One region of the Cytobacillus sp. FSL R5-0377 genome, then DNA from elsewhere that is predicted to be linked to it. Evidence: riboswitches for the same ligand, from Rfam matches in the RefSeq annotation. Region 1 holds a riboswitch; each other region holds the start of a gene.
What was found. Region 1 has a riboswitch for thiamine pyrophosphate ahead of thiC (phosphomethylpyrimidine synthase ThiC). Riboswitches for the same ligand answer to the same signal wherever they lie in the genome.
Positions count from the first base shown of each region.

Region 2: linked by a shared signal. The riboswitch ahead of NSQ49_RS06315 (Ykof family thiamine-binding protein) and the one ahead of thiC (phosphomethylpyrimidine synthase ThiC) in region 1 are both predicted to bind thiamine pyrophosphate.
Region 3: linked by a shared signal. The riboswitch ahead of thiT (energy-coupled thiamine transporter ThiT) and the one ahead of thiC (phosphomethylpyrimidine synthase ThiC) in region 1 are both predicted to bind thiamine pyrophosphate.
Region 4: linked by a shared signal. The riboswitch ahead of NSQ49_RS04955 (ABC transporter substrate-binding protein) and the one ahead of thiC (phosphomethylpyrimidine synthase ThiC) in region 1 are both predicted to bind thiamine pyrophosphate.

Region 1 is NZ_JBBORA010000001.1:1,964,094-1,970,136, forward strand. Features, by position in the region: gene tenI (thiazole tautomerase TenI) at 1-496, opposite strand, end outside; TPP riboswitch at 586-695, opposite strand; gene thiC (phosphomethylpyrimidine synthase ThiC) at 718-2,502, opposite strand; TPP riboswitch at 2,629-2,743, opposite strand; gene NSQ49_RS10045 (hypothetical protein) at 2,954-3,190, opposite strand; gene NSQ49_RS10050 (bifunctional metallophosphatase/5'-nucleotidase) at 3,333-4,967, shown strand; gene NSQ49_RS10055 (hypothetical protein) at 5,071-5,304, shown strand; gene NSQ49_RS10060 (DUF3267 domain-containing protein) at 5,313-5,849, opposite strand.
Region 2 is NZ_JBBORA010000001.1:1,265,510-1,271,552, reverse strand. Features, by position in the region: gene NSQ49_RS06330 (energy-coupling factor transporter transmembrane component T family protein) at 1-655, opposite strand, end outside; gene NSQ49_RS06325 (ABC transporter ATP-binding protein) at 642-2,342, opposite strand; gene NSQ49_RS06320 (ECF transporter S component) at 2,326-2,922, opposite strand; gene NSQ49_RS06315 (Ykof family thiamine-binding protein) at 2,924-3,529, opposite strand; TPP riboswitch at 3,801-3,902, opposite strand; gene NSQ49_RS06310 (Cof-type HAD-IIB family hydrolase) at 4,132-4,998, shown strand; gene NSQ49_RS06305 (coproporphyrinogen III oxidase) at 5,227-6,043, shown strand, end outside.
Region 3 is NZ_JBBORA010000001.1:153,397-159,439, reverse strand. Features, by position in the region: gene qoxB (cytochrome aa3 quinol oxidase subunit I) at 1-146, shown strand, start outside; gene qoxC (cytochrome aa3 quinol oxidase subunit III) at 136-741, shown strand; gene qoxD (cytochrome aa3 quinol oxidase subunit IV) at 742-1,047, shown strand; gene NSQ49_RS00805 (hypothetical protein) at 1,148-1,387, opposite strand; gene NSQ49_RS00800 (hypothetical protein) at 1,510-1,788, opposite strand; gene NSQ49_RS00795 (nucleotidyltransferase) at 1,901-2,221, opposite strand; gene NSQ49_RS00790 (nucleotidyltransferase domain-containing protein) at 2,240-2,614, opposite strand; gene thiT (energy-coupled thiamine transporter ThiT) at 2,794-3,393, opposite strand; TPP riboswitch at 3,459-3,561, opposite strand; gene NSQ49_RS00780 (MATE family efflux transporter) at 3,614-4,954, opposite strand; gene NSQ49_RS00775 (AAA family ATPase) at 5,244-6,043, shown strand, end outside.
Region 4 is NZ_JBBORA010000001.1:1,007,072-1,013,114, reverse strand. Features, by position in the region: gene NSQ49_RS04975 (TatD family hydrolase) at 1-495, opposite strand, end outside; gene NSQ49_RS04970 (ABC transporter ATP-binding protein) at 507-1,241, opposite strand; gene NSQ49_RS04965 (ABC transporter permease) at 1,238-2,005, opposite strand; gene NSQ49_RS04960 (thiamine-binding protein) at 2,002-2,295, opposite strand; gene NSQ49_RS04955 (ABC transporter substrate-binding protein) at 2,310-3,308, opposite strand; TPP riboswitch at 3,419-3,527, opposite strand; gene NSQ49_RS04950 (YkvA family protein) at 3,605-4,018, opposite strand; gene NSQ49_RS04945 (NAD-dependent deacylase) at 4,166-4,888, shown strand; gene tatA (twin-arginine translocase TatA/TatE family subunit) at 4,999-5,172, shown strand; gene treP (PTS system trehalose-specific EIIBC component) at 5,444-6,043, shown strand, end outside.

The sequences.
Region 1 (6,043 bases):
CTTCAAGTACGTTCTCTGGTTTAATGCCTCCAATTGCCAATACCGGAATGTCTACTGCCTTTTTTAGAGCCTCCAAAGACCCCGTGCCCCTTGGCGGGATTCCCTTCTTGGAGTCTGTTTCGAATATATGCCCATACAGGAGATAATCAGCCCCCTGTTTGGCAGCCTCTTCAGCTTCCTCAAGTGAATGTACAGAACAGCCGACAGGTAAATGCGGAAAACGCCTTTTTACAATATCAGCCGGCAGACTGTGGTAAGCAAGATGCACACCCGCTCTAAACGCCCAGGCAACATCCGCGCGATCATTTATAATGATTTTACGAATAGGAATTCCTTTTTTAAGAAGATGCTTTACTCCGGCAAATAACTCCCTTGAGGTCCAGTGTTTTTCCCGTAAGTGGAATTTATCAGTAAAGGGTTCCAGTTCAACAGCTATTTCAGAGAAGTCCTCTGGAGAAAGCTTTCCGTCTGATATAACATGCAGCTGTTTCTTCATAGCAGTCCGCCCCTTTGCTTTTTTAGATTTTTTTGCAATAAAAAAACCACCTTCTATGTAGAAAGCGGGGCTATGAGGCCATAGAATTCAGGCCCGAACCTCCACTTCCCTACGCTGGCATTCAGCCAGATCAGGTTCCAAGGGTCTTAAAGCCTTTGCTTTAATCTCAGCCTTCAATCAGGCACCCCCAGCGGATATCATTCTATTAAACTATAAAAAGACTACTGATAAATGTTTCCCCCAGCCTTATTAAATTCCTCAGCTTTTTCTTCCAGTCCCTTCTGTATCGCTTCGCTGGTTTCAAGCTGATGCTCTTTTGCATAATTCCGGATATCCTGCGAAATTCTCATGCTGCAAAATTTTGGCCCGCACATGGAGCAGAAATGAGCGGTTTTTGCCCCTTCAGCCGGAAGGGTTTCATCATGGAATTCCAATGCCCGCTCAGGATCCAATGAGAGGTTGAATTGATCTCTCCAGCGGAATTCAAAACGGGCTTTTGACAGGGCATCGTCCCTTTTTTGCGCACCAGGATGCCCCTTTGCCAAATCTGCTGCATGAGCGGCAATTTTATACGTAATGACGCCTTCACGCACATCGTCTCTATTTGGCAAACCCAAATGCTCTTTAGGGGTGACATAGCAAAGCATCGCCGTTCCGTACCAGCCTATCATGGCAGCCCCGATGGCAGAGGTAATATGGTCATAGCCAGGAGCTATATCTGTCGTAAGAGGCCCAAGCGTGTAAAATGGTGCTTCCTGACAGATTTCCAATTGCTTATCCATATTCTCCTTGATTAAATGCATGGGAACATGGCCGGGCCCCTCGACCATTACCTGTACATCATGGTTCCAGGCAATTTTCGTCAGCTCACCAAGTGTTTCGAGCTCCGCAAACTGTGCCTCGTCATTTGCATCTGCAATCGATCCTGGCCGGAGTCCATCCCCTAAGGAGAAGGCCACATCATAAGCTTTCATGATCTCGCAGATTTCTTCAAAGTGTGTATATAAAAAGTTCTCTTTATGATGATGGAGACACCATTGGGCCATAATGGATCCCCCTCTGGACACAATTCCAGTCAGTCTTTTGGCCGTAAGCGGTACATAACGTAAAAGGACACCTGCATGAATTGTAAAATAATCAACACCCTGCTCTGCCTGTTCGATTAAGGTATCCCTATACACTTCCCACGTGAGATCCTCAGCAATTCCATTCACCTTCTCCAAAGCTTGATATATCGGCACCGTCCCAACAGGAACAGCAGAATTTCTGATAATCCATTCACGTGTTGTGTGAATATTTTTGCCAGTTGATAGATCCATAATTGTATCTGCTCCCCAGCGTGTGGCCCATGTCATCTTCTCAACCTCTTCTTCAATAGAAGATGAGACTGCTGAGTTTCCAATGTTCGCATTAATCTTTACATGGAAATTCCGTCCGATTATCATTGGCTCTGTCTCAGGATGATTGATATTAGAAGGAATAATGGCACGTCCTCTCGCTACTTCGGACCGAACAAATTCCGGTTCCATATTTTCCCGAATGGCTATAAACTCCATCTCCGGTGTTATGATCCCTTTTTTTGCATAGTGAAGCTGGGTGACATTTTTCCCTTTTATCGCTTTCAGTGGCTTGCGGGATAGACATGGAAAAAGTTTATGATTAGCACGCGGATCATCTTCATTAAGGTAGCCGTTGTCCTCGGGCTTTATTTTCCGCCCATCATATTCTTCTACATCTTCGCGTTCTTGAATCCACCGGCTTCTTATAGGAGGAAGCCCTTTTTTTAGATTTGCCGTATGCTGAGGGTCTGTATAAGGGCCGCTCGTATCATAGACGCGAACCGGCTCATTTACTTGCTGACCAAAACTTCCGGTGGTGGGACTTAATTCTATCTCACGCATCGGAACCTTTATGTCAGGTCTCGATCCTTCCACATAGATTTTCCTGCTGCCAGTAAAGCTCGACATAATAAAAATACTTTCATGATTTAATGAACTTGCAGTCATTGTTATCTCTCCCTTATTCAAAAATATAGGGACGAGACCTGGAACCGGGAAGTGCCGGATATGTAAAAAAGCCGGTCCACATAATGATGGACCGGCTTAACCGCAGATGTCTTTGCACAAAGAAACTTTTGCACATTCTAACTTCCCCACGCTGGTATAATCCAGATCAGGTCCAAAGAGTCAAGAAACTTTAGCGCGTTTCTCTCTCAGCCCAAGCTATTGGGCACCCCTAGTTATTACTATTTAATTCTACTTTAGTATACATAATTCAGAAAACAAATAAAAGGTATTTCTGCAAACGTGAATCAAAAAGCTTTCACCTTTTCACGCATGGATCCTTCTCCTAAATGCCCTGCGGCATTTCTGATTAGACATTCAAATTCTAAAAAAAACATAAAAACGCCTGACATAAGCAGACGTTTTTCCATAAATTTAAGATGTGCAGCATCATTTAATTCTCTTCTGAACCCCCTTCGTTCATATCCAGATTCTCTTCACCCTGTGGAGATTCTTCATTCATTCCGGGATCCTGCATTTCACTATCTTCCTTATTGTTTTCATCCATTTGATTATCTTCCAATTCTACATCTTCGGTTTCCGGCGGCGGCTCCTGCTCATCTGTTCCGCACCCTGCCAACAATAATCCTGCACCTAATGGGACTGAAAGCAAAAGCTTCTTATAATTCATGTGTTTTCATCTCCTTTGGCAGTATTATGTTTCTTTAAGACCTTACCCATTCGGCAGGATTACAAACTTGACATCCTATCATCCGATTAAATTCCTGATTCAGGCAAATACTAACCCTGCCACAACTACTGGAGGACGAAGAATGAAAATGCTTTTCTCCCTTATATTATTTAGCATCCTGGGAATGCCTTTATACAGCGGACAGCATGCAAAATATGAACAATGGAATCAGCAGGGTCTTTCTGAAGGATATCACGGCCATGTGGAAGAACGCATAGAAGAACCATATAAGCATATTCAATTGCTGGGCATTAATGATTTCCATGGGCAGCTGAATGTCACTCGTCTGGTCAACGACAGGCCAGCAGGACGTGCTGATTACCTTGCTGCCTATTTACGTAAGCGTGCTGCTGAAAATGAAAATACCCTTTTGCTTCATGCTGGGGACATGATTGGAGCCAGCCCGCCGGTATCTGCGCTTCTGAGGGATGAACCGACTATTGAATTTTTGAATAGGATGGGGTTTGATATCGGCACGATTGGCAATCATGAATTCGACCGGGGTTCTGATGAGCTGCTTCGCCTGCTGACAGGCAGCAGCCCTTCTGCAGTAAAAGATTACTCTGGATCCCAATTCCCATGGATTGCAGCCAATGTCATAAATCAAAAGTCAGGTAAACCATTCCTTCCTCCCTATAAGATAATAAACATTAGCGGCATCCCAATTGGATTTATCGGAGTCATCATGAGAGAAACACCAGCTATAACAGCACCTGACAGTGTGAAAGATTTAATCTTCACTGATGAAGCTGAAGCCATCAACAAATATACCCGGGAACTTCAAAAACAAGGTGTAAGAGCCATTGTAGTATTAGCACATGTTCCAGGCGAATCCAGACCAAATGGACAACAAGCCAGTGGCCAGCTGATTGATTTGGCACATCTAGTGGGTGATGAAGTAGATGTCATTTTTGGAGGACACAGCCATACTTATCTGAACAGTGTTGTAGATGGTAAACTCCTGGTCCAGGCCTATTCATACGGCACCGCCTTTTCTGATGTAGATATAGAAATAGATCCGCAGACTAAGAATATTGTCCGCAAACACGCAGAAATTGTAACTGTTTATCAGGATCGGATCGAGCCTGCAAGCGATATAACCAGGATAATCGATCGGTATGAAAAAAAGGTAGAATCTGCTGTAAACAGATATATTGGCACTGCTGCTATTCCAATCACGGCCGAACAAAACATAAGCGGTGAATCAGCCTTGGGCAATCTTATTGCTGATTCTCAGCGGTCAGCAATGAACACAGACTTCGCTTTTACCAATCCGGAAGGAATCCGCGCAGACATTGATGCCGGCCGTGTTACCTGGGGAAATTTATTTGGGGTCCTTCCCTTCAGTAATCTGCTTGTCAAAATGGACCTGACTGGCAGCCAAATCCGTGAGGTCCTCAATCAGCAATGGCAGCCTAATATAACTAGAATTCTACAGATATCCGGAATTACTTATACTTGGGATGACAGCAGGCCTAAAGGTGAAAAAGTAATAGATATATACCTTCCGGACGGAGCAAAACTCGAACCGGCCAAGATCTATTCGGTCACTGTAAATACTTATCTCGCTAATGGAGGAGATAATTTCACCGTATTTCTAAATGGGATAAATAGAGTGACTGGCCCCAACGATATTGATGCACTGGAGAAGTATATTCAGCAGCTCCCGCAGCCGTTTAGTTATGCGATTGATGGACGCATAAAAAGAATGAATTAAAAGGACAGTCATGGCGACTGTCCTTTTTCTTGTCCATTTGATACTAATAGCAGGATCTGACTCATATCTTTTCAATAGGATTAAACATGAAAGGAATGGGATAATGAAAAAATATATTTATTTTCTCATGCTGTTCGGCGTTTTCTTTCCCTTTTTTCATAAGACAGCCATTGTTTATGACAACTGGAGATTGTGCACTACTGCTTCTAAATTAATCGGGATCAGGCTATATGGACTGGATTCCATGAGAAATCTCCTTATTTCAGCACTGGCGGCCCTCGCTGCTTTCTTTTTCACACAGCTATTTATAAGATGGGACAGCAAAAATAAAATCTAGCTTTATCACTATTCATATATAGTAAATTGAGGTTTAGTCGGGTGATCAATGACAAGTGCGTCTTTTGGAAATTTTAATAGCTTTTGAAAAAGTGCAAGATCACCAATACAGCCAACTGTCATTATCGCTCCCAGGATTGATAATCCGGGCATATTAAGGACAATTCCAAGAACAAGCGGACCTAAGCCAGTTGGAATGAATGGCAGCAATAAAACCTTTTTCATTTGCTGAACAGTCACTGGCTGTTTGGCATGAGCATAAGCAGCACCTATTTTCCAATTGACTCCCCAGTCTAATTCCTTCCAGGGAACTTTGCCAATATAGCGAAAGCCTGCCAAATGGATGGCTTCATGGAGAATAATGATAAGGATCATTCCAGCAAAGAACATTAGCATACCTGCGAAACCAAAACTCATTTCTCCACCGCCGTAAATCACAGCATGTAAAATGAGGACCCCCAATATAAGCGCTATTGTCGCAAGGAATAAGTAAATCTGCAGCTTCATCATTGAAATAGAAACAACCGTTGCTCTTTTATTTTCCAATCTTTTCACCTCTTCAGAATTGGTCAATACTTTACCTACGTATCAGGCAACAGGAAGTTTCAAATCCTTTCACTTTGTCATGCATTCCTCCTTCTTTTGCCTCATGCTCGTGTTTTCGAATTAACAGTTTCTGCCCAAATGGACCTAAAGTAGCTGAAAACACTGTTACCATCACTGATCGCCTTGTATAATCA
Region 2 (6,043 bases), 700 kb from region 1:
AAAAATCCCGGTTTTTATCTCCGGTAAACCCTTTTGATTCCATTGCCATGGCTGTCCTCTCAGCTTTACGGATCGCTCCGGCAAGCAGGGGAACTGTATACCTCTTAAGCTCTGCCATTTTTTCCGGGAGTGTCCTGGCTTTGGGTACTCCCCTGATCCGGTGTGAGCTTCTGATGATCTCGAATTCTTCTTTCATTAATGGCAGGAATCGATAGCCTGCCATGATTCCATATGCAAGCTTTGGAGAGAGCCGGCATTGCTGCATTAAACTGAGCAGAAATGCTGTCGGCTTTGTGGTTAAAATGAACAGAAGGGACAGAGAAGTAAAGCTTAACACCCTCATTCCAAGGGAAAGGGCACGCAGAAGGCCCTCCTCAGTCAATGTGAAGATCCCCCATGCCCATAATAGGGTTTCCCCTTCAATCGCTTTAGAAAAAATCAAAGCTGACCAAATATATATGACAGCCATGAAGATAAATGGCGAGAAAAGCAGAATCCATCTTTTGAATGAAACTCTTCCAAAAATAAAGGTGGCTGCTGCCGTTATCACTAAGGTCAGAAAAGGTGTAACCGGGTCAAAAAAAATCGATAGAAGTAATACACAGACTATCACAGTGAATGCTTTAATGCTTGGGTTTAATTCATGTAAGAACAAGTTTTTCCCTCCCTGCAATGGACCCGATATCATTCCTGAGTTTTTCAATGTATGGAACCTTTAAGGAAGCAGTCTTCAGAATGTCCTCTTTTTTCCATAATGCATCAGGCAAACCATCGTAAATCTTCTCTCCTTCTGAAAGAACAATCACTTTGTCCGCATATGAATGGATGATTTCCATGTCATGTGTGATCATCACCACGGATCCGCCGCTTTGGATCTTTGCTTCCATTAGCTTCATAAGCTCACCGCACGTCCTGGCATCCTGTCCAAAGGTCGGCTCATCGAGGAGGAGAAGATCCTGGTTATACACAAGCATCGATGCAACACTAAGCCGCCGTTTTTGCCCCTGGCTTAAGGAAAAGGGATGCATGTCAGCGCACTGCAGCAAGTCCACTTGAAGCAGTGCAGCCTGAACTGATTCTTTAATATCACCATCAGGAATCTGCTGTATTTTTAGACTGAATGCAATTTCATCATAGACAGAATCAGCAATAAATTGGTGTTCGGGGTTTTGAAAAACATAACCTAATTTCTGTCTTAGCTCCTGCTCCTTCCACTGGGAAAGGGGACTGTCATAAAAGAGAATATTGCCTTTGGAAGGAGTATAAAGTCCAGCCAAGAGTCTTGAAAGCGTTGTTTTTCCTGATCCATTTGAGCCGGCAATGGCCACAAATTCACCTTTTTTAACAGAAAAACTAATATCTTTTAGCAAATCTTTCCCAGCTTTATAAAAGGATAGATTCTCTGCGGATAGAATAATTTGTTCTTCAGGAGCTTGGTGATTTTTCTTCCTGTTATCTAAAACCTGAAGTGCACCAATGGGATTCTCAAATCCGGCGATTAATTTCTCATCAGTCAACGGAAGTTTTTCCCCTTTATAAATACCTGCTTTTTTCCCTGAAAGGCCTGCTTTTACCGAACTTGGCAGCCAGATGCCCTCAAGCAGAAATTCTTCTGCATATTGATTAAAGCATTCTTCAGTGCTTCCATTAAATAATAGTTCGCCTTCTCTGTTTAGGACTGCGCAGCGGTCGGTCAAATCAATCCAATCATCCAGCCTGTGTTCGATTATTAGAAGGGAGAATGATCTCTTCTCTTTAAGCTCTTTAATGATGCGGGTAAGTTCATAGCTTGAAGCCGGATCCAGGTTTGCTGTCGGTTCGTCTAAAATCAGGAGATCCGGTTTCAATGACAATACACATGCCAGTGCAAGCTTTTGCTTCTGGCCCCCGGAAAGGGTGTGAATTGGGGCATATTTATATGGCAAAAGATGAACAAGCTCCAATGCTTCATCAATCTTATTCCCGATTTCTTCATGCGGCGTTTTCAAATTCTCAAGTCCAAATGCCAGCTCATCCTCGACTGTGGTCATGCAAAATTGGCTTTCAGGGTCCTGAAACACAATTCCAATGTGCTGATTAATTTCACCAGGGCCGAATTCCTCCAGCCTCTTTCCTTTGAATGAAATGATCCCGTCCAATTCGCCATCTGCGGCCTCGGGATACAATTTATTTAAGCAGAAAGCAAGTGTGCTTTTTCCCGAGCCGCTGGGTCCCAATAATAGAACTGCTTCCCCTGCATTAAGGCTGAATTGCATATTTTTAAAAATGGGCTTTTTCACATCTTCATACCTGAATGTAAGCTGCTCTGTTTTTAATATGTTCTGTTTATGCTGTAATGCCATTTTCCGGTTTTCCCCTTTTCAGCTCTTTGCCAATAGGAAAGCTGTTTAATGCTCCGGTCTTTGCAAGGCTTTCGCTCAGCCATTTGCCCATCAAGCCTGCCAGTAAAGCACCGCTGACCATCCTTACACAAAACATAGCCATTACATAACCGGGTGAGAGGGCCGCATAGCCGGAAATGAAATAGCCCCAAATAAAGCTTGTAACAGAAGAGCCCATGCCGGCAGCAATTAAGACCCATGTCCGGTAATTATTCCATTTCGTGGCCGCAAAAACAGCTTCCGCTCCAATCCCCTGAATCATGCCCGACAGAATCAGGCGGGGACCGACAGCATTGCCGATCATGACTTCAATGGCTGCAGCGATGGTTTCCGATAAGAAAGCTGCCCCGGGTTTTCTGATTATGTACGCTGCGAGAATTGAAACAATAAACCAAATGCCAAAAATAAAATCATATCCAATTAAGCCGAATATTGCATATAGCACATTGCCAAATTGCATGAATATCAGGTATACAACTGCAAACACGACAGCGAGTACAGACAGGACAATGACTTCACGAAGCTTCCACTTTTCAAGCATATTATTCAGCCCCCTTTTTGGATGGGCTATTGGCAGACATATTCACCGTCATAACAATATGGGTGGAATTGCTTTTCTTACAGTTTTCAAAAGCGTCCTCCAGAGTTTTAAAAACAGAGTGTGCATCCCCGTCTAATCTTGAAGCATAATGCACCCCTTTTGTAAAAATTCCCTGATTCATTGCAAGCTCGACCTGATCCATAATGACATTCATGTATTCAGGAATCCCCATCGGATAAAGGGCGAACTGGACCGCAACTTCCTGGCTGATACCTGCTGCTGATTCTTCATTTGCCAATTCCTCATTCTCAGCAAGATAAGCATCTCCTGCAGTATCACCAGGACATCCATTTGAAAAAGTTCCGTTAAATACTACATGGTCACCATGCTTAACAGCTTGAAGATAAATAGCTTTAACCACATCGAAAACATGAATGGACCTGCCTCGCACACAGGTGCTAACATCATCTGTTTCCATCCAAACCTTGCTCGTATCCACTTCTTTTAAAGCTGATAAAATAATATCCGCAAACCTGTCAGTCATGGGATAAATTGAAAATCTGCACCCTGTAATTTCACTGGTTCCACATAAAAAATTTTCCTGCATTTTGCCATCCTCCTAGTATTAATGAAAAGTTTTTTTCGTAAGGTTTGCTGCTGTTTTTTGAATTACTTACTGTGTTGATAGTATCGACAGGTGCAAGGCTCCTTCGGGAGCATATGTGCAAGCACACCGCCTGCCCGCGATTCGCTGGGAAATCAACGACAATATACATGAGCCAAAAACAACAAATTTTACAAAAACAGCCTGGTTAAAATAAAAAAACTGCATTCCCAATAGGAAATGCAGTTGAATGTTATCAATACACTAAAATGATAGCCGTTCACCTGCACTTCCCCACGCTGGTATTATCCAGATCGGGTAATAAGAGTCAGAACGGATTGTTCTTCTCAGCCAAAAAGCTCCCCTAGTGCAAAACTTGGATATGCAGTTTTTAATGACTCCATCTTAATACGGAGAATCCAAATTGTAAATGACTATTTATAATTCTTTTATTCAAATAATCTATGAAAACAGTTAAACACCTTCACTAACACAGGCAATCAACGAAAAAATTTCTGCATTGTCCATGTCATGTTCTAATCCAGTCCCTCCCTTCATAAAAGTGTAATAGGACAATTTTACACCGAGAATAGGGGGCAAATCGGATGATATACAGAATGCTTGCTTTAAACATAGACGGAACACTACTCCAATCAAATGGAAGACTTCATAAATCAACAAAAGAAGCAATTGAATATGTGCAGCAAAAGGGAATTTATGTAACACTTGTCACATCCAGAAGCTTTCCTTCCGCGAAGAAAGTGGCTAAAGCATTGAAATCCAATTCTTTGCTGGTTACACACAGGGGGGCATATATTGCAGCTTCCCAGGAAAAGCCTATATTTGTAAAAAGGATTCAGGAAGATGAAACGTTTGAAATCGTGCGCCTGCTTGAAGGCTTTACCTGTCAAATCAGGCTGGTGCACGAAAAATATTCCCTTGCAAACAAAACGAAGCTTAATACCAATATGCTTGCAAAAACAGTTTTTACAACGGGTGATCCCATTTTTTATTCCCAGCAATTTGTGGATTCTTTAAGTGAGACTATTTTAGATGAGCCGGTTACGCCGCCGAAAATCGAAGTGTACTTTGAAGATAAGGAAGACCTTGAGGATGCTAAGACAGCCATTTGGGGCATGTTTGAAAATGTAGAAGTCTTAAAACTGAACGATCTGAGGATGGACATTGTTCCTGCAGGGGTCTCAAAACTGAATGGGCTTCTCTATTTATGTGAGCATCTTGGGATTTCCAGAAATCAAATGGTCGTCATAGGAGACTCTGAAGATGATCTGGAAATGATTGAAGCAGCAGGATTGGGTGTGGCAATGGGCAATGCTCCGGCAGAAGTAAAAAAAGCAGCGGACTGGCTGACGCGATCAAATGATCAGAACGGCGTAAGCTACATGGTTAAAGAACATTTCCGTAAACAGCATCCAATCGATTTCCTGAAGAAAATGAATCTATTAAAATAAAATTCAATGAATGAGAGCCCGATTAGTAATTCGGCTCTTTTTTTAGTTAGCGATAGTATAGAAACCATATCAGTAACCTATAGGATTCACTTTCCTGATATTGACCTTGTTTCCCCATTTATGTACACTAGAAGGAGTTTGCCAACATGAATAAATAGACTATGCAGCTGCCGTCATTGAGATAAAACACCGGCAGATTTATTATATTTTTAAAAAAAGGTGATCGATTTGAACATTTCAATTTTAGGCATACAGGATGAACGATTCCATCGGCCGCTTCGGCTGATAGGGAACCTCTTTTTTGAAGAATGTGAAGTGGTGCTTGGTGAGAATGATGCAGCAGATCTGATCATTTCTTTTCAAATTGAGCATGGAGAACGCATTAAAGCCGCTGCAGAGATTACTGATAAAAATAGCAATAAACTTACAGCTGATTTTGAAAAAGAGTTCATTCCGGCTGAGTCAGAAAAAGAGAATTTCAAACAAATCAAGAATGCAGTATCTCATGTATACCTGACTGTTTTGCAGGACTGGACGGGCATTACGCAGAAGTGGGGAATTCTGACTGGGGTACGTCCCACAAAATTGCTTCACCGTGCCATGCAGAATCAGACACCTCTTAAGGAAGCACATCAGCAGCTGAAGGAAGAGTACCTGATTACAGATGAGAAAATCCAGCTTATGCAGAATATTGTAGACCGGCAGCTCGCTGTCGTGCCGGATCTTTATGACTTGAAAAATGAGGTAAGCATATATATCGGCATTCCGTTCTGTCCGACAAAGTGCGCGTACTGTACTTTTCCTGCATATGCGATTAATGGCAGACAGGGTTCTGTCAACTCATTTCTTGGCGGCCTTCATTTTGAAATGCGCAAAATGGGAGAATGGCTGAAAGAATATAATGTAAAAATTACCACTGTCTATTATGGCGGAGGGACTCCAACAAGCATTACAGCTGAAGAGATGGATATGCTTTATGAGGAAATGTATGAATCTTTTCCAGATGTAGAAAACATTCGGGAGGTCACCGTGGAAGCAGGCCGTC
Region 3 (6,043 bases), 1.8 Mb from region 1:
CAGTCGCTGCGATCGGCATTTTCGCCGGTTTAATCATCCGTTCATTCGATTACAATGAAGGCTTCCATGTTAAAAAAGATGAAATCCATCGAATTGAAAATGCGTGGAGAAAAACAGAAGGAGAGGTGCACGATCATGTCAGCTAAAGTGGATACTTCCCTGCCCCTTGAATATCAGACTGAGCAGGACCGCATGAATATTCTCGGCTTCTGGGTTTTCCTTGGCGCTGAAATCGTTCTATTTGCCACTCTGTTCGGAGTATACGGTGTATTATATGAACGCTTTGCTGGAGGACCAACACATAAGGATATCTTTGTCATCAAGGATGTCATGATTCAGACAGTCCTCCTTTTAACAAGCAGCTTTACAATGGGCATCGCCATTTTTGAAATGCGCCGCCATAACCTGAAAGGGCTAATCACCTGGCTGGTGATTACCCTTGCTCTTGGCGCAGGCTTCCTGTTCATGGAAATCAATGAATTTGTCCATTATGCCCATGAAGGCGCAACGATGCAAACTAGTGCGTTCCTTTCGAGCTTATTCGTTTTGCTTGGAACACACGGTGCCCACGTTACATTGGGTATTGGCTGGGCTACTATGGTTATTATCCAGCTTTTAAAAAGAGGCCTTACCCCTACTACAGCAAGAAAAACGTTTATTATCGGCCTTTACTGGCATTTCCTTGATGTAGTCTGGATCTTTATCTTCACATTTGTTTATCTGAAAGGACTGGTGGCTTAAATGGAACATCATCAATCAAAAAGCTTCCCGATAAGCCATGTCATTGGATTTATTGTTTCTCTTGTGCTGACTTTTGCAGCAGCAGGAATTGCTTTATATACAAACCTCTCTTTTAAAGTGATTATGTGGATCATTGGCTCCCTGGCTGTCGTTCAGGCAGGAATGCAGCTGTTCATGTTCATGCACTTAAGAGAAGGTGAAGACGGCAAGACAAACTTAGTCAATATGATTTATGCGGTATTTATGGTTATTGTTATTGTAGTGGGTTCTATCTGGGTCTTAACTTCTGGACACGCTGCACATTAAATCAGCACATGCCCATCCTCCCAAAGCACCTTTACCTCGAGGGTGCAGGCGCTGGAGCAAGACAGTACAAAAAAACCGGTCTCCCCGTTGGAGGCCGGTTTTATTTGTATTGTCTGATTCCCTTGCTTCCCTTTGTCATTTCTTCCATCACATTGATAAAAAACCCGAATCCGAACAGCAGCATAGACGAAACCATAATACTTAAACCGATGGATAATACATACTCACCAGTGATACCGCTTACAAAAAAGCTTGAAATAAAAACAATAAATCCTATTACAATACCTGCTGCTGTACTATTTCGGAAAAAATGCAAAACGCGCTGCTGTTGAATTGTCATATTTTCATCCCCTTTTATTTAATATTCTAACTATGTTCACAAATTTGTCAAACTTTTTGTCACGAATTTGTCAAAATTATTTTTCAATAAAAAACGCCCTGCATAGGCTGCAGAGCGTTTTTCTACTGATATAGGTTTTTAATGTTCTCCAAATCTTCCTTTAGACTGCAAATTTCCTGACGGGTCAGCATAAGCGGCATTTGATCGTAAAGTGTAATTATTTGCCCTCCCTCATCTTCTTCATGAAGGGTAAGATAATTATACAGAGTTTCACATTGATGTTTGTTGAGGACCGACTGGGTATTGAAGCTTTTTACTTTTTGAATCTCAAAAGCACTGGTTTCCGCATCAAATACGCCAGTTATGATATTTCCCTGCAAAGTATTGGACAAGGTCTTCACTCCCCTTTTTTGAGTAATATACCCATTATTCAGAAGCAATTTCCTAATATATCAAAAAAACTTTGGAAATATCATTTAATTATAATTATATTCTGCAGCATAGTAATCAGATTTACTTTTTACCTAAAGTAAACCCTTCAAATAGCCTCCCGCCAAAGGGTTCAAGCACTTTATCAATCAGGATAACTATCTTTTCAATGTTATTTGTTTTATAAAACGAATCAAATGCTTCAACGAATTCGTCTGCAAGTTCTTTGTCGTGGTGAACTAATGAACGAACAAGCCATTTAGATGATCCAATCCATTTACGATTACTGCGAAGTATGAACTCACCCACTAACTCCCCGAGTTTACTTGCAATAAAAATTCCTTCTCCTCTGTTTTGGCATCCGATTAAATCATCTAGTGCATCTGTGATGAAATATCTCTTCAAATCGATGGTTTTTTTTGATCATGCTTTTGGTCCTTGTTCCAGCAGTTCTTTCGCTTCTTTCTTTATGCCTGCTATAAGACCTGTATCTTTTAGTATCTTCCCTTCACTAACCATTCTTGGCATAGAAGGTTTTGCTTCTTTACAATCACTTTCAAAAAAGAAACGATAAGACGTTAAATTATGTACAAATAGTTCAATATTCCAGCCAAACTCAATGACCGATTCACGATAAGAAGAAACTAAATTATCATCAAAAATGACAAGATCTAAATCAGATGTTTCAGTTGCTTGTCCACGAACAACACTCCCAGCCAATAAAGCTCCCTGACAATTTGGAAAATGTCTTTCAACAAATTGGACGGCAGCTTCTATTGGTTCAGGTCTTTTTTTCATTTTATTTACTCCCTTATAAAGAATCTCACTCACAAACTATAATATTACATGAATTTTCCAAATATCTTGAATTGGAAAGTTTAATCCATTTGACAATAAAAAAGCAGACCAATCACTATGTAAATTAGTCTGCTGAATAAAGCTCTTATCGAATTCGTGGAAATATATCAAAGGAGTTATCAGGAGGCACTTTTGTGAGATTGAAGGCCTTCATCCGATTTTTGAATAATTAATCTTGGTGCCGACGAAATAATGAACACGGCCGCGATTGAGCAGAGAATGGCCGCTCCAAGCATGGTAGCCCCGTTAGCCAGGAAGGAAAAAAGAACCGGCGACATCCCTTTTGGCGCATAGCTTCCGAAGAAAAGAACACCTGCTATAAAATGCCAGAAATACCGGGCGAAGCTTCCGATAAATACTGCCACGACTACCCAGCCAAGCGCTTTCTTCCTGCTGCCGGTGCGCAGCTGATTTTGAATAACACGATAAAACAAGCCGGCAAAACCGATACAAGCAAATGCAACAAAATACTCAATAAATGCCTGAAGCGGAGTGGCAATCCAGGCATCTCCCATGGCGATCTGCAGTATCCCCCATAAGAGTCCTGCAATAAAGCTGACTTTAAATCCTCTTCTAAAGGCCAGAATAAAAATCGGAATCATCGCCACAGATATAGAAATGGATGGCGACAGCTTGATAGATGGCAGAAGATCAAGAATGATAGCGAATGCTGCAAAAAATGAAGCCTCTATCATTGCGATTAAGCTTAATTTCTTCATAAAAAAATCCCCCTTTAGTCTCGAGACGATACCCCAAGGGAGAATAAGCAGACAGAATAGTGCAACTGCCTTTTATTCCACATTCCTGCGCTAGCATTAACTAACAGGTTCAAAGGGTCAGAACAGCGGGCTGTTCACTCTCAGCGATATGCTCCCCTTGTGGCACGTTATTGAATTATTCGCTTTTAGTATATATGAAAGAATTAATGGTGAAAAGAAATTACTCCTCCTCTCCAAAAATATTTTGTTTATCCCACTTGCCTTTTCGATAATACATAAAGGCAATAACACTGCTAATGCCAAAACTGATCCCCATTCCTGCTGCAATTCCCTTATCCCCTATATACTTTGAAAATAGATAAGTTAAAGGATATCGGAGGATCCAGAATGAAATGATATTGAGGATAAGAACTTGAAACATGGCGCCTGAGGCTCTTACCACACCATTCAATACAAAATTAATGCCCAGGAGAGGATAGAAAAAAGCAATGATTTTCAAATATTCAGTGCCATAGTGTACTGATTCTTTATCCTGTATAAACAGGTGCACCCCATACTCTGCAAATAGGAACGTCCCCAAAGCAATGATAAACATGATGGCAAGATTGTAGAGGACTCCGTACAACGCTATTTGATGTACCCGTTCCCATCGATTTCCTCCTATATTTTGACCAGCCATACTATTGACTGCAGTCCCCAATGCCATGGCAGGAAGCATTATGATACTGTCGATCCGCTGTGCTGCACCAAACCCTGCAACGACGTCACTCCCAAAAGAAGTAACGACAGACATAATAGCCATAACGCCAGCCGATATGACAGTCATTTGGAGTCCTGAAGGAATGCCAAGCTTGAAGATCAGCACGGCCTCCTCTTTGTGAGGCCAAGATGGAATTGTAAATGGCGCCAGCTTTTTGCGGAGTATGAATATCATGCCGATCAAAAAGGCGACTCCCTGTGAAAGGATGGTTGCATAGGCGGCCCCATCAATGCCAAGCTGAAATACTGATATAAAAAGAGGATCGAGAATTGCATTTAACACGACAGCTATCAGCACAAAGTACAGGGGGCTTTTGCTGTCTCCGAGTGCTCTTAGTACAGTTCCTATAAAGTTATACCCGAATAAAAACAAAATACCAATGAAGTTAATCTGCAAATACGATGCAGCCTCTCCGGCCATTACGGCAGGTGTGCCCATGAAGGCCAGAATTCTTTCCGCAAGCAGGAATCCGGCTATTCCAAGAACAACCGACAAAATGGTCTGTATGACGGTAAAGGCATTTAAATAACGCTTAAGCCCCTCTGCCTGATCTCCGCCTTTTTGCTGGGATAGAATCGTTAATGCCGCATTGTTTATTCCAATGATAAATGAAAGTACTGTAAAGATTACAGTGCCTGAAATTGCAACAGCCCCCAATGCATCAGCTCCCAGCAGATTCCCAACCCACAGACTATCAATAAATTGATAGGAAACCTGCAGGAGATTAGTGAGCATTATGGGAGTTGAGAACAACAAGAGCTGTTTAAAAATATTTCCTTTTGTAAAGTCCTGCTGAGCCATTTTAACACCTTTTTCCCCTATATATTTCAATATTTTTATCAACAGAAATCGCTTATCCGCTTTTATTATTCACTATTTCACATTCAGTTTCCAATAAAATGGTTTGTACTAGACTTCCCCCCTGTCACATATCTTTCACATTTATTAACCCTATGAACGCTGTTGTAGCACACTTTCTAATGAAGGATATTATTTTTCCATAATTTACAATGTTTAAAAAGAGTTAAGCCCTTTTATTAACAATTTTAATTTCTTATAATGTAGGTATGTTCAATGAGGAGGGAATTGGTTGAAATCACTTTTAAAGAAGCCTTCGACGATTATAACTATTGCATTGGTAGTCACGGTGATTTTGGCGGCGGTTATTTGGACCGTACAAGCAGGAAATAAGGATGTGACAGTCCCGTTTTCTTCTGTGGAAAAAATTATTGCCTCCCAGGATGGAAAGATTGTTACAGTACAGGAATATAAAAATGGGAAACTGCTGATCACAGCTCCTGATGGCGAGTACATCTCTCATGTGCCTCCCAACAGTGATATGGTTGATAAATTAGTAGAAACCTATAATATTCAATATACATTCGCAGCCACAGGGCCCTATACACCTTGGATACTTGGCGGCATAGTCCTTTTGTTCATTGCCATAGGAATTTACCTGTTTAAGTCAGGAAAAGGCGGAATGGGCGCAACAAATACAATGAAGCAAAGTGTATCCAAGCCTAAAGCCCTTCCTGCCATTTCGCTTGAAGATGTAGGCGGAATTCAAGATGAAATGAAAGAGGAAATTATGCAGACTCTTTCGATTTTAAAAGAACCGGAGCGCTCATTAAAAATGGGCATTAAGCCTCCGAAAGGGATTCTTTTATACGGACCTCCCGGAACGGGAAAAACATTGCTGGCTCAGGCAATCGCCAAGGAATTGGGAGCCACATTTTTCTCAACAAGCGGTTCCGGGTTTAATGAATTATTTGTCGGTGTAGGAGCATCCCGAGTCAGAAACCTTTTCCAAAATGCCAGGAAGTATTCTCCTGCTGTCGTCTTTATTGACGAAGTAGATGCACTTGCAGGACGAAGAAAGCAGCATGGCGG
Region 4 (6,043 bases), 960 kb from region 1:
GCTTATGGCTGCGGTGTCACCTTTAAACCAGTGGAAATGAGCCTTTTTAATTGAGTGCTTTTCCAATAAATTGCATACAGTCGGTGCATCATCATAAATTGCATGAAGGGCAATAGGCTTATCCCATTCTTTTGCAAGCTTAATGAATTCTTCGAGAAGTTCAATATACCCGCCAAGCTGCTTTACTCCTTCAGATTTTAAATAGTATGGAAGGCCAACCTCGCCAACAGCAGCCATTTGCTCTTTGTGAATCTTCATCCAGCTGAAAAGCTCTGAAATTTCATGATCACTGGGCAGTGCCTGTTCAGGATGAAAACCAAAGGCAGGTTTAACAAAAGGATAAATTTCCGAAAGAGCAAGGTTTCGTTTACAGGAGGCTAAATCGCTTGAAACTGTTACAAGGGATAGCTGAAATGGCAGCTCATTAAACATTCTTTCTAAATCCATATGACTATATTTATCAAGGTGAATATGGGAATCAATATATTTATCCATGCTCCTGCCTCCTAATGGTTTTTCAGCGCATGATGGATACTTCTTTTGCAGGCAAGGAATTCCTCATTGAGAAGAAGTTCCTCCACCCTTGGCCTGTTAAAGGGTACCACATATTCATTCATTACTTTAGCAGGCTTACTGCTCAGGACCAAAATTCGATCAGACAAGTAAAGGGCTTCTTCAATATTATGTGTTACAAACAGAATTGTCGGTTTATGCTCGTTCCAAATATCAAGAAGCCATTTTTGCATATCATGGCGGGTGAGCTCGTCTAAAGCTGAAAAAGGTTCATCCAGCAATATGATCGGCTGCGGGCTCAATAATGCCCGGATAAAGGCAGCCCTTTGTTTCATTCCTCCCGACAATTCATGAGGATATGCATTTTCATAGTCGCCGAGTCCTGCTTTTTGAAGCATGTTTCTGGCCGTTTCCGGATCGGCTTTTCCCATAATTTCCTGGCCAAGCATAACATTCTGGAGGATGGTTCTCCATGGCATCAGGGAAGGTGTCTGGGGCATATAGCTAATTGAACCGCGTTTTCCGCTGATTTCTGTATTCCCAAGCTTAATGGAACCTTCATCTGGCAGGAGCATACCGCCAATCAGGTTGAATATAGTGCTTTTTCCGCTGCCGGATGGACCAAGAATCGAAACAAATTCACCTTCATTTACTTGAAAGCTTAAATTGTTTAATACTTGATTGGAATCAAAACTTTTCGATATAGAATTAACCGATAATTGTATCATTTCCTGCCACTCTCCTGGGACTTCCATTTAATAAGCAAACGTTCAGCCAGTAAAATGGCTCCAAAAAGGAGCAAACTTAACAGCATAATCGCAAAAATGGCTACAAAAACACGGTCTGTCCGAAATGAGGAAGAGGCTAGGGTCATATAAACCCCTATTCCGGCTTTAGCTCCAAGCCATTCAGATATGACAGCACCCATCACACTATAGGTTGCAGAGATTTTTAGGCCTGAAAATAAAGATGGAAGGGAATGGGGGAGCTCCAGCTTCCAAAATAGCTGTCCGCTGCTCGCCCCTGCCATCAGCATATAATGCCTGAGTTCTCCCGGTGTTTGCCGAAAACCATCCAATGCTGCAACAGTAATCGGGAAGAAGCATACCAGCGTAATGACAATAAGCTTTGGCAGTATGCCAAATCCGAACCATACAACCAGTAAAGGAGCCAGAACAATTATTGGCACATTTTGAGAAAGGATAAGAAGCGGGTAAACAGACTCCCTAATAAAAGGCAATAAATGCAGTATCACAGCTGTTAGTAATCCAATGACAGTGCCTATGCCAAATCCCCATAGTGAAAGCAGGATTGTCGATTGAAGATGCAGGCGGAAGCCCTCCCAGCCTAAAAACGCCTCCTGAATAATGTCTGTCGGGGGAGGAAGCAGCCAAGATGGGACATCTGCCAGATTCACCGCCAGCTCCCAAAAAATGAATAAAAGAAGGAGAACCGCTGCCGGCCTCCATCCTTTTCTGACTGCACTGATCATGAACGGTACTTCTCCGTTAAATCACTCATTTGAATTCCAGCAGGCTGATATAGGATCTTAACCTGTGAAATGACATTGCTGCTTCCTTTTTCAATCATTTTTCTGTTCATGTCAGCAATGATTTTTAATAAATGTTCTAAATCGCCTTCCATCGTTGTTTCCAGGGGATGAACTTCGTATTTAACACCCGATTGCTGAATGACACTGATTGCTTCATCAACATATGGTATAACATTTTCCCCATCTTTTGTTTTTGGTATGATTTGAATGCTTACAAGTGCGTTTGCCATTTTATAAACTCCCCTTATTCCGGCAGGAAGTCATTTGTAAATGCTTTGCCGGCATCTAATTCTTTTTCTAAAAGACCATTTTCATGCATCCAGTGTGCATAGTTTTCCCAGACTTCAAGCTTTTGTTCTCCCCATCTGGAAGCATCATCCTGATAGCGCGGAGATAGCCACTCCTGGCTCTTTTTGACCAAGTCACTGTCAAGGTCAGGAGCATGCTTTAACAAAATATCAGCTGCTTCGCCAGGTTCGTTGATTGCAAATTCATATCCTTTGGCTGCTGCTTTTACAAATGCTTTGACAGTCTCCGGATCATCTGCAATCATTTTTTCACTAGTTGCCAGTACAGGCGTGTAGTAATCCAGTTTATCAGAGTAGTCTGTAAGGTAGACCATATTAATCTTTTCCCCTCGAAGCTCAGCTTCTACACCTGTCCATCCGTAATAAATCCATGCGAAGTCTATATCTCTTTTAACGGCTGTAAAAAAGTCTGCATCTCCCATGTTCACAATTGACACTTTATCGACATCAGCATTTTCCTTTTTCATTAGAGAGTCAATTACTGATTTTTCTACAGGTGCCCCCCAGCCGCCATAAGTTTTTCCTTCAAAATCTTTCGGCGATTTAATATTTTTTTCAGCAGGGGATGCAAAACCGGAAGTATTGTGCTGAATGACAGCAGCTATTGAAACCAGTGGCACACCCTGTACCCGCGCTTCCGTAATGCTTTCCTGATAGCTGACACCGAAATCTGCCTTGCCTGATGCGGTCAATTGATCTGCTCCTGCCTCACCTGGCATGATGATTTCGACATCAAGTCCTTCTTCTTTAAAATAGCCTTTTTCCTTTGCGGCGTATAAGCCGGTATGATTGGTATTGGGTGTCCAATCCAGAACGACAGTAACCTTTTTCAATTCTTGTTTGCTGCCTGCATCTTCTTTTCCAGTCTGGCCGCTGCCGGCACATCCGGTAAGCAGCAGAAGAAGCGCAGAAATAGCAGCTATACATTTTTTCATAATGAAACCTCCAAAAGCTTTTATGTAGTAAGGAAAGTGGGTATTAGTCTGCCCTGAAAATTAAAAAACGCCCCGGCATAATACCGGGACGCATATAAAAAAACATTTATGATGTTTAAGAATATGTTCCCTACGCCGGTATTAGCCAGATCAGGTTCAAAGGGTCAGCATCTTAAGGATGAAGTCTCAACCGGCACACCGGTTCCCCTACATTTCTTGCTATATAATTTTAACAGACATGAATACTTTCCATCATTATTATAGCAGACAATATAAAAAAGGACAGCATTTGAAATTTATTTCATTTCAATTGTCCTGCTGTCTTTCCAGGTTTTGAATTTCTCAAGCTCCCCTGATATTTGACTGACGGCAAAGCCCAGTACTGCTGCGTCATCCAAAATCCCCATTCCAATTAAAAAGTCTGGAACCAGGTCGATAGGGGAAACAAAGTATAGAATGGAAGCAATAATAAAGATAATTGATTTTTTGGAGATATGCCGGTAATCACCTTTTGACCATGCCCTGACTAAATCAATCAGCAGCTGAAACTTTTCCCATATATCATTTAATGAGGATTTGTTTTTATCTGCTTTAAGTGTCGCCTTTTTTAGCAGTCCTTTCGTTTTTTCGGGATCCTCTGCGTAGCGTTTTGCCCTGGAAGAAAATTTTTTATAGCCATCCTTATAGTCTTTCGTTTCTATTTCAGGCATAGCCATCACTCCTATATTGATAATTCGGGTAAACAGTTATAATCTATTATTTACCGCATACGTGACATGACATAAACATTTAACCTGAAGAAAAAAATGGAAATAAGCATTAAGCAGTATCAATATATTTAGTGGGAGCTGGTATTTATGATTGAAAAATGGCTGAAGGAATCAAAATATACAGTAATACTAGCTGGAGCAGGGATGTCAACGGAAAGCGGGCTGCCTGATTTCAGGTCAGCCAACAATGGATTATGGAACGGGAAAGATCCTGGAAAAATTGCCAGTACGGAAGCATTAAATCAAAATGTGAATGAATTTATAGATTTTTATCGGCACAGGGTAATCGGACTGAAAGAGTGTAATCCTCATAAAGGCCATTATATTCTTGCTGATTGGGAAAAGAGAGGCATGATAAAGAGTATTATAACTCAAAACGTTGATGGATTTCATCGGCTTGCTGGCAGTAAAAATGTATCAGAGCTTCATGGTAATCTGCAGACACTCCACTGCCAGGAATGTAAAGAAGTGTTCCCAAGCGAGGGTTATTTGCATGGGCATACTCAATGTAATTGCGGGGGAATGCTTCGTCCTTCAGTAGTTCTGTTTGGAGAAATGCTGCCGGAGCAGGCATTAGATTTTGCGGCAGATGAATCAGACAAGGCAGAACTATTTATTGTACTGGGATCATCCTTGACTGTGACCCCGGCAAATCAGTTTCCGCTGATAGCGAAACAAAACGGAGCAAAACTGGTGATAATTAATATGGAACCCACTGATTTTGACTTTTATGCAGATGAAGTAATCCATGACCGCAAAATTGGTGACGTACTCGAAGAACTAGATGGCCTTTTAACAGCGGGAGAATGAGTATCTTATAATAAGTCTCGTACTATGATTTTTTGAGCAAGTCCCCTATAATAGACAGTGAACATGATTACTACCGCTTCAAGCGATATGATATATAAGGAGTGTTCAGCATGTTATCAAACATCGGAATTCCAGGCTTAATTCTCATCCTCGTTCTGGCTCTTATTATTTTTGGGCCTAAAAAACTTCCCGAAATAGGGAGAGCATTCGGGGAAACTTTAAAAGAATTTAAGAAATCTACTCGTGATCTCACTAAAGATGATGACGATGATAAAAGAAAATAGCCTACCGGTTTAGAACCGGCTTTGCAGACGATTGGTCTCAAAGCCGGTTTTTCTTTTTTATGGCTTCCAAACGGTGTGAATGGGTATATAAAACAAGGAAAAGAAAAAACAGTTGACTGACATGTATATACAAGATAAAATGAAAGCGTAAACAGATCATGTATATACAAGTTGCTTTGGTTTATATTTATCAAAATTGAGGACCATAAATAAGCACCTTATAACTGTTTTTTTCTTTTATTTGAAAACGGTAACAGGAGGAGAGCGAAGAATGGCTACAAATAAAGAGTCAGCAGAGCAAATCGTAGAAGCTATCGGGGGCAAAGATAATATCGCTGCGGCCACTCATTGTGTAACACGGCTGCGTTTTGCCTTAAAAGATGAAGGCAAAGTCAATAAAGAAAAACTTGAAAATATTGATATAGTGAAAGGGTCCTTCTCCACCAATGGACAATTCCAGGTTGTAATCGGACAAGGCCTCGTTGATAAAGTATATAAAGAAATGACAGAGGCTACCGGAATTGGCGAATCGTCAAAGGAAGAGACCAAAAGTGCTGCTGCCGAAAACTTAAATCCCTTGCAGCGCGGCATTAAAACACTTGCCGATATTTTTATTCCTATCCTGCCAGCTATCGTAACAGCTGGTTTGCTGATGGGAATCAACAACATTATGACTGCGCCAGGTATTTTCTTTGATGAAAAGTCGTTTGTTGAAGTTTATACAAACTGGGCTGATCTGGCTGCGATCATTAACCTGATTGCCAATACTGCTTTCGTATTCCTACCCGGTTTGATTGGATGGAGTGCTGTTAACAGGTTTGGCGGAAGTCCGCTTCTGGGTATTGTGCTTGGTTTGATGCTCGTGCACCCG